4 regions of the Geobacillus sp. DSP4a genome follow, and region 4 is predicted to be linked to each of the others. Evidence: riboswitches for the same ligand, from Rfam matches in the RefSeq annotation. Region 4 holds a riboswitch; each other region holds the start of a gene.
The links. A riboswitch is a leader RNA that binds a small molecule or an ion and turns the genes downstream of it on or off. The one in region 4 is predicted to bind S-adenosylmethionine.

Region 1 (2,197 bases), on a different contig from region 4:
TCCAAATGGCGGACGTTCGGATTGAAGGCCGCACCGATCGAGAAGTTCGTTTTTTGCCCGAGCGGTTTGCCCGAGTACGATAATCCCTCGTTGAATTGGCTGATTAGGCGGATGAGATCGAATGACGACACATCATACACGGACGTCGCTCCCGGGAAATCGCCGATTTTCGACGGGTCGCCGGTAATAGCGAGCACGTCGGTGATGCCGAGCGTATGCAACCCCATCAAATGCGACTGCAGGCCGATCAAGTTGCGGTCGCGGCACGTAATATGCACGAGCGGGCGGACGCCGAGCCGCTCTTTCACGATCGTGGCGACGGCGGCGTTGCTGATGCGCGGCGTGGCAAGTGAGTTGTCAGCTAACGTCAGCGCGTCGATGCCAGCGTCATGGAGCGCTTTCGCCCCAGCGAGAAACTTGTCAATGCCGAGTTGCTTCGGCGGATCGAGTTCGACAATGACCGAGCGGCGCGTGCGGGCGAGCTCGGGAAGCGGAGTCGGCGCGGGCCGATCGGCTTGCACCGATACAGATGCCGTGCGCCGCTTCACCGTTTTTTCCGTCACCGGCGTCCGGTCGGCGAGCGCCTTTGCCATTGCCTCAATATGTTTCGGCGTCGTGCCGCAGCACCCGCCGATCAAGCGCACCCCTTGATCGCGGAACGCTTTGGCCGCCTCTTCAAAATATTCCGCGTTCGTTTCATAGACAAGCCGGCCGTCGCGGTAATCCGGGAGGCTCGCGTTCGGATACGCCGACAAAAATGCGCGATTGGGCAGGGGCACTTCCTCAAGCGACTGAATCATATAGTGCGGACCAAGCCGGCAGTTGAGCCCGACAACATCGGCCCCGAGCGCCTCCAGGCGGCTAAGGGCGTCCGCGAGCGGCGTGCCGTCTTGCAAAACGCCGACTTCATGGAGCGACACATGGGCGATAATCGGCAAGTCCGTCTCTTTGCGCGCGATGGCAAGCACCGTCTCCAACTCTTCCAAATCGTAATACGTCTCCAGCAGCACACCATCAACCCCTTCGGCAAGCAGCACAAACAGCTGCTCGCGAAACGTCCGCTTCACTTCGTCAAGCGGTACGACACTTTTGTTTAACGTGCGCAGCCCTCCGATCGTTCCGAGCACGTACGCCCCCCCATTGGCTGCTTGCTTCGCCAGTCTTACAGCGGCCCGATTGATCGCCGGCACCTCGTCTTGCAAGCCGTAGCGCGCGAGTTTCACATAGTTGGCGCCGTATGTATTCGTCTGAATGACATCGGCGCCCGCCGCGATATACGCTTCATGAATATGAATGATTTCGTCTGGATTCGATAGATTCAATTCTTCAAAACAACGGTCGACGCCATGCGAATATAACAGCGTCCCCATCGCTCCGTCGGCGATGAGAATGCGTTGTTTCAACTCATCGAGCAGCCCCACGTTTGATTCCCCCATTTCGTTGTAGTAAAAGAAAAAAGCCTTCTAAGAAGAAGACTTTTCGTTCGCTTCTTCTTATCTTCCAGGCTGTTGCCTGTCTGGATTTAGCACCTTGGCCGCGGCCAGGTTGCTGAGGGTTCACCGGGCCAGTCCCTCCCCCTCTCTTGATAAGAATGTCCGTATGCGGTTGTTTATTTCGTCTTGACTATTACTATATAATTTAATGTATTTTTTGAAATTATTCAATACGGTGAAGAAGGAAATTTCAAAAGTTAAAGAGATTCAGATAAAAAGAGCGGCTCGCGTCAAGGGCTCGCGCTTTCCCGCATCGGGGGCAAAACTGAAAATCACGCTGCACATGTTCTCCGCAGTATGGGCAATACTTGTTTGTTTTCTCTTCGCCTCCAAATCGGACGTTCAGTGGGTCGGGCTCTTTCTCGCTGACGACAATGTCCAATAAGGACATGCGTTGTTTTCCCGTCGCATTTTTGTAATGGTAAATTGCTTGAAATACACCGATGGCGATGACGACAAGGCCGAAAAACGGAAAAAAGCGGGCGGCGGGAAACGGCGAGTCCGCGGTGATGGAGAAGGTCATCACCATCCAAAAGATGCCGAACAACACAGCGGCGATGCTGCCGAACAGCCCTTGCATCGACGGGCCGCGGCCGGGTTTGATGCTTTTCAAGTGGATTCCTTCTCCATTCGTTTCATGTTGGTTGGGATTATTATACCATATGATGATGTAGGAAACATGGGATGACGTAATAAAAAAGAAT
Region 2 (2,197 bases), on a different contig from region 4:
GCAGTTTCGTTGAAAACGACCATTCCCGTTCCATCGCTCACACCTCTTTCATGTTTTTCAATGCCTGCGTCAAATCGGCGATCAAATCGTCAGCGTGCTCAATGCCGACCGAGAAACGGAGCAGCCGGTTGCAAATACCGTTTTGGATGCGGATTTCCTCAGGAATGTCCGCATGCGTCTGCGTCGCTGGGTACGTAATAAAGCTTTCGACTCCGCCCAGGCTTTCCGCGAACGTAATGAGGCGCAAGCTTTTTAAAAACCCGTTCACCCACTTTTCATCGGCAATCCGGAACGACAGCATCCCGCCTCTTCCTGGATATAAGACGTCTGTAACATCTTCATGTTCGCGCAAAAAGGCGCTGATGCGCTTGGCGTTTTCTTCATGCTGGCGCATCCTTAGCGCCAGCGTTTTCATCCCGCGGATGAGCAGCCACGAATCAAACGGCGACAACACCGCGCCGATGGCGTTATGGTACTCGGCCAACCGTTGACAAAGCTCTTCGCCTTTGGCGACAACAAGCCCGGCCAACACATCGTTATGGCCGCCTAAGTATTTCGTCGCGCTGTGAATGACGATATCGGCTCCTTCTTCAATCGGACGCTGGAGCACCGGCGTGTAAAACGTGTTGTCCACGATCAACAACAGCCCGTGCCGTTTGGCGAGCTCAGAGACGGCGGCAATATTCGTCTCTTGCATCAACGGGTTCGTCGGCGTTTCCAAGAAAATGGCTTTCGTTTTTTCCGTTATCGTTTCTTCCACTGCATCGAGATCGGTGAAGTCAACGTAATGAAACCGAAGGCCGTACTTGCGCCAGCCGCGCTCAAACAGGCGGTACGTCCCGCCGTAAAGGTCGGCCGATACGAGAAACTCGTCTCCGCTCTGAAACAAGGCGAACACCGTCTGGATGGCGGCCATGCCGGAGCTGAACGCATAGCCTTGGTCGCCGCCTTCCAGTCTCGCGATCGCTTCTTCGACGATTTTGCGCGTCGGGTTGCCTGTGCGGATATAGTCAAACCCGGTCGACTCCCCGATGCCGGCATGACGATAGGCGGTGGAAAAATAAACTGGCGGGTTGACCGTCCCCGTCACCGTTTCGCTCCGGTTGCCAATTTGCGCTAACAACGTCTCTAGTTTCTCCATCTCATCTCTCTCCTTCTGTTGAAAATTCCATCATGGATCAACGGCCAACCACTTAACGCCCAACGAAGCGCCGCTGTTGGTCAAGCAGCGGCCGAGGGCCTTGATCCTCGACGCCTCTCGGTTGAGGGAGCGGCCGCTTGAGTAAATAAAAAAAGTCTTCTAAGAAGAAGACTTTTCCATACACATGGGGTCATGCTTCTTCTTATCTGCCGAATTGAATGCTCAATTCGCTGGATTTAGCACCTGGCCGCCGGGCGGCTGGTTGCTGAAGCTTCATTGGGCCAGTTCCCTCCGCTTCTCTTGATAAGAACCGCTGCGTATTTAATTTTGTTAATTGTTAATTTAGTGAACTACCCACCACCTACACTTCGCTTAGAGGTGGGGGCTTCAAGCGACTTGTGTGTGTTCGCCGAACGGTAAGCCACACACAAGAACCCTTTACGCTTCCCTTCGTTCCGAAGGTGTCCGTTCTAACCATATTCTATCATATTCGTTGGCTAACGCCAACCGAAATTCATCTCCCACTTTCACTTCGTTTAGAAGTGGGATACTTCTTTTGGAAAAAGATGTTAGAAAATTGTAACGCATTCCGGCCATTTTTGCAAGTCATTTTTTTGCCGGCGCCAATGTTCGGCAAGTTCACGAAAAATTCGAGCCCTTCGTTAACATCTTTTTGCCTAAATATGTTACAATAACAAGTGAACTTGCGCTTTCATGGAGGATGATCATGGCGACAGCAACAGGAACGATGCGCGATTATACGCTTTACAGCAGGGAGCTGCAAGAAGAAATCGGGTTGCTTGTCTACTTGCCAAGCAATTTTTCTCCGTTGCATAAATATTCTTTATTAATCGCGCAAGACGGCAAGGATTATTTTATGTACGGAAAAATCAAAACCGTGATCGAGACGCTCATGGACGAAGGAACGATCGACCGAACGATCGTTGTCGGCATCCCGTACCGGAACGTCAGCGACCGCTACGAGAAATACCACCCGGCCGGTCGAAAAAACGAGGCCTATATCCGCTTTTTAGCCCATGAGCTCGCGCCGTTTTT
Region 3 (2,197 bases), on a different contig from region 4:
CTTTCAGCGAGGCGATCGCATCGTACACGTCTTCAAGCGTATGCAGGTCGATATATTCTGTTGCTAATGGCAATTTTTGTTGGTTTAAAATCGTGATATGCGTCTCGCGCCACTCGACAGAGCGCGGGATGGCAAAGGTGTCCATCGTCGTCTTCCTTTCTTTTCACATTTTCCGTTGATCCGGGCCGGCACTGGGCCGGTCGTCGCCGTGTTACTATTCGGTTTCTGCAAACACTCGGCGGAAGCCGTCCGTTCCGGTCAGCTCGTTGCGCTCGACAATTAGGCGGCGGCCGAGGCGGAGCGCGTGTCGTTTGGCGGCAAGGCGGGCTTCTTTCTGCTCGATGCCGTCAAGGTCGGCCACATGGGCGAGGCCGATCGTCCGGCGGATGACTTCGCAGCCGGCAAAGCCGACAGCATCGATGAACGCATGCCGGAGCACTTCGTCAAGCAAGCCCGGTGTTGCGGCGTACGTCTCGATGCTTTTGGTGCGCCAAAGCTCCGAGAATATGGACGCAAAGACGTCCCAGGTCCGGTCGATGTGATCAAAGAGCGGTTGGCGCTCAACGTCAGGGCGGGACAACGCATTTAACAGCAAGTTGGCGAAAAATTGCCCAAGGTCAAAGCCGATCGGGCCGTAAAAGGCGAATTCCGGGTCGATTACTTTCGTTTCGTCGGTGCTTGCGAAAATGCTGCCGGTATGCAAATCGCCATGCAGAAGCACATCGGCTTCGGTTAAAAACTTGCGCTTCAACTTCGCCGCTTCCAAACGGAGGCGGTCGTCATTCCAAAGCGTTTCGACGTCCGGCCGCAGCTCGCCTTCGAAGTTGTTCGTGTCATGGTCGAAAAATGGATCGGTGAAGACGAGATCTTCGGTGATTTTGCACAGTTCCGGATTGACGAAGCTTTGCGCCAATTTCTTTTTCTCTTGCTGGTTCATGCCGAAATCGGATGTGTAAAACGCTGTTTTGGCGATAAATTCGCCGATATGCCGGGACAAAAGCGGGAATGTTTTCCCTTCGATCAACCCTTTGCGGGCGATTTGCAGACGGGACAAGTCTTCCATCACGGTAATGGCAAGCGATTCGTCAGAATAGTAGACGTTCGGCACGTATTGCGGTACATAGCTGGCAAACGTGCGCAACGCGTTGCTTTCAATAACCGCGCGCTTTAACGTGAGCGGCCAGCTTTCGCCGACGACTTTCGCGTACGGGAGCGCCTGTTTGATGATGACGCCTTGCTTCGTTTCCTGATCGACGATATGAAAGACTAAGTTTAAGTTTCCGTCGCCGATTTCGCGGCACACAAGCGGCGCCCCGTCTCGGAATAGGCCGAGGCGGACGGCGAGGGCGGTCGCTTTTTGTTCGGTGAGCGGTTCGTAAACAGTGGATTGGACAATCGTCATTTTCACGTTCCCCCTTTAGGTTTTGGCAAATGAAAAAGCCTCTTTCGCATACGGAAAGAGGCTTGAAGATGCATCGTCTTCGCGCCTCTTATCTTTCAGAAAGACATCGGTCTTTCTGTTGGACTTAGCACCGTGCCCTGCGGAAGCGGTTCGCTTCCGGCGCCGCCTTTGGCGTGCGCCCTATCTCACGATAGCATTACGGTCGGTTGCTGGGCTTCATTGGGCCAATTCCCTCAGCCAACTCTTGATAAGAGTACCGATCTAGCTATTAAGTTTTTGCAATTTTCACGATGTTAACAATCGTTTGGTTGCTTGATTCGAATGATACAGGTTGGGCTGGCGGATTGTCAATACGTTTTGAAAAATTTTTTTGCCGCCTCTTCATAATCGTGCGGCCGGCGGTCGGCAAACACCGGGATGCGTGCGCGGACGTCCGCAACGAGCGAGGGATCGATGTCGGCCGAGAGAATGCCCGGCTTCTCGTCCGCCTCGGCGATAATTTCGCCCCATGGGTCGATGATGAGCGAATGGCCGGCGAAGACGTTGTTCGGGTCGCGTCCGGCCCGGTTGCAAGCGACGACATAGCATTGGTTTTCAATCGCCCGCGCCATCAGGAGCGTCCGCCAATGGTGAAGGCGGGGAAGCGGCCATTCGGCGACGACAAACAGCACTTCCGCTCCGGCCAACGCATGGGCGCGAATCCACTCCGGAAATCGGATGTCATAGCAAATGACCCCAGCGCACGGCAGCCCGTCAAGCGAGAACAAGCCTGGCTCGTTTCCCGGCTGCAAATAC
Region 4 (2,197 bases):
ACGATCGCGTCAAGCAAATGCTCGCAGCCGGAGCGAATCAGGCGGTACACTTCGGCAAAATTCCCGGTATAATACGGATCCGGCACATCGTCTTTTTCCCGATCCGGGACAAAATCAAGCAGCCGGGCGATCACCGCCGGCGAATTCGGCCCGGCGAGCCGGCGCAAATCGCTCAAATTGGCGGCGTCCATGGCGATGATGTAATCAAATTCCTCCAAGTCGCGGCGCCCGACTTGCCGGGCGCGGATGCCGGAATAGTCAATGTCGTTTTCACTCAAAATCCGCCTTGTCCCCTCATGCGGCGGCTCCCCGACATGCCAGCTGCCCGTTCCCGCTGAATCAACGACAATCTGTCCGTCAAGCCCCCGTTCGTTCACCAAATGACGGAATACCGCTTCCGCCATCGGCGAACGGCAAATGTTGCCGAGGCAAACAAACAACACTTTGACCATCGAAGCAGCCACTCCTTTCCATCCCGTTTTCTTGGCATTAGTTTTCCCTTTTCATCCAAGCGCTTGATAGCCGCTTTCTAGCAGCTCGTGCACATGCACCTATATTTTACCACCTAACGCTGGCGCGGACTATATTGCCTCTCCCCTTTTTCACCGCCGGTGTGGTACAATACATGATAACCTGCCACGAAAGGAGCGAAACCATGGATTTATCGAAACCGTCCGCAGAAAACGTCGAATATATCGTTGAACAGCTGAAGAAAAAATTAAAAGTGCTCAATTTTGATGCGATTAAGCCGGCCCATTTTTCCGAGGCATGGTATGACGAACTGAAAGACATTTACGACATGGTCATGAAGCGTGAAACGTTCAGTCCAAGCGAAATACAGGCCATTGTTGAGGAGCTCGGAAGCCTGCGCAAGCGGTAATCCTCTCCTTCCGTCACCGGATGGAAGCATCGCGAAGCTGCCTATGTATATAAAAAAATTCCTATCGAAAAACTAGGATTGACATTAGCGCCAATTGTGTTAAAATTTTAATCAATTAAATTACATACGCTTATCAAGAGCGGGGGAGGGACTGGCCCGATGAACTCCGGCAACCTGCCGCGTTTGGCAAGGTGCTAATTCCAGCAAAATGGGATCCATTTTGGAAGATAAGGCGTCCCTCGTTCTTCCGCTCTTTCCGAAATGGAAGGGGCGTTTTTATCGCCAGGCTGCCCGTTGCCGGATGAATATCCGACTAATTATGTTGATTTTCTTTATTTTTAAGGAGGGGGAAACGATGCTCACATATGACCAATGGGAAACGGCCGAAAAACCGTCTTTTCCGTCCGATAATGAAACGAAAGGGGCGCTTGACGTCCTTGCTTGGGCGTATCGCGAATACGGCGATGACATTGTCTATGCGTGCAGTTTCGGCATTGAAGGGATTGTGCTCATTGATTTGATTTCCCAAGTCAAGCCGGATGCGGAAATCGTCTTTTTGGATACCGGCCTGCATTTTCCAGAGACGTACGATACGATCGCGAACGTACAGGAAAAATACCCGTCGCTCCGCATCGTGATGAAACAGCCGCACTTGACGCTGGAGGAGCAGGCTGCACAGTTCGGCGATGAACTATGGAAACGCGATCCGAACAAATGCTGTGAGTTGCGCAAAGTCATTCCGCTGCGGGAAGTCTTGACCGGAGTCACCGCCTGGATTTCCGGCTTGCGCCGCGAACAGTCGCCGACGCGGCGCCATGTCGAGTACATCAATAAAGACGACAAATTCCGCTCCATTAAAGTGTGCCCGCTCATTCATTGGACGTGGAAAGACGTTTGGAATTACGTATATAAACACGGTCTTCCGTACAACGTGCTCCATGACCGGGGCTACCCGAGCATCGGCTGCGCCCCGTGCACAGCGCCGGCATCGGATCCGAACGATTTGCGCTCCGGGCGCTGGGCCGGCCAGGGGAAAACGGAGTGCGGGCTCCATCTCACATAAGGGGAGAACAACGATATGCTCCTTGCCATTGCCTTTATTGTGTCCTTTTTCTTCGCCATGAACATCGGGGCGAGCGGCGCGGCCGCCTCGATGGGCGTCGCGTACGGGTCGGGCGCCATTCCCCGAAAATCGGTCGCCCTCCTTCTTTGCGGCATCGGCGTGTTTCTTGGCAGCCTCGGCGGCGGAGAAGTAGTGAAAACGATCGGCTCGGGCATTATTCCGTCTTCGATCCTCACCGTCAAAATCGTTGTCAT

Region 1: linked by a shared signal. The riboswitch ahead of ETC02_RS05525 (bifunctional homocysteine S-methyltransferase/methylenetetrahydrofolate reductase) and the one ahead of ETC02_RS08520 (phosphoadenylyl-sulfate reductase) in region 4 are both predicted to bind S-adenosylmethionine.
Region 2: linked by a shared signal. The riboswitch ahead of ETC02_RS04785 (methionine biosynthesis PLP-dependent protein) and the one ahead of ETC02_RS08520 (phosphoadenylyl-sulfate reductase) in region 4 are both predicted to bind S-adenosylmethionine.
Region 3: linked by a shared signal. The riboswitch ahead of mtnK (S-methyl-5-thioribose kinase) and the one ahead of ETC02_RS08520 (phosphoadenylyl-sulfate reductase) in region 4 are both predicted to bind S-adenosylmethionine.

What each region holds. Positions count from the first base shown of each region.
Region 1 covers NZ_SDLD01000010.1:59,621-61,817, reverse strand. The annotation lists gene ETC02_RS05525 (bifunctional homocysteine S-methyltransferase/methylenetetrahydrofolate reductase) at 1-1,421, opposite strand, end outside; SAM riboswitch class I at 1,491-1,592, opposite strand; gene ETC02_RS05520 (zinc ribbon domain-containing protein) at 1,684-2,106, opposite strand.
Region 2 covers NZ_SDLD01000009.1:3,434-5,630, forward strand. The annotation lists gene metC (cystathionine beta-lyase) at 1-34, opposite strand, end outside; gene ETC02_RS04785 (methionine biosynthesis PLP-dependent protein) at 38-1,141, opposite strand; SAM riboswitch class I at 1,341-1,451, opposite strand; gene ETC02_RS04790 (alpha/beta hydrolase) at 1,869-2,197, shown strand, end outside.
Region 3 covers NZ_SDLD01000021.1:43,200-45,396, reverse strand. The annotation lists gene mtnA (S-methyl-5-thioribose-1-phosphate isomerase) at 1-145, opposite strand, end outside; gene mtnK (S-methyl-5-thioribose kinase) at 215-1,402, opposite strand; SAM riboswitch class I at 1,488-1,656, opposite strand; gene ETC02_RS09195 (carbon-nitrogen family hydrolase) at 1,750-2,197, opposite strand, start outside.
Region 4 covers NZ_SDLD01000019.1:46,148-48,344, forward strand. The annotation lists gene ETC02_RS08510 (low molecular weight protein-tyrosine-phosphatase) at 1-452, opposite strand, end outside; gene ETC02_RS08515 (DUF1128 domain-containing protein) at 656-880, shown strand; SAM riboswitch class I at 1,008-1,114, shown strand; gene ETC02_RS08520 (phosphoadenylyl-sulfate reductase) at 1,236-1,943, shown strand; gene ETC02_RS08525 (sulfate permease) at 1,959-2,197, shown strand, end outside.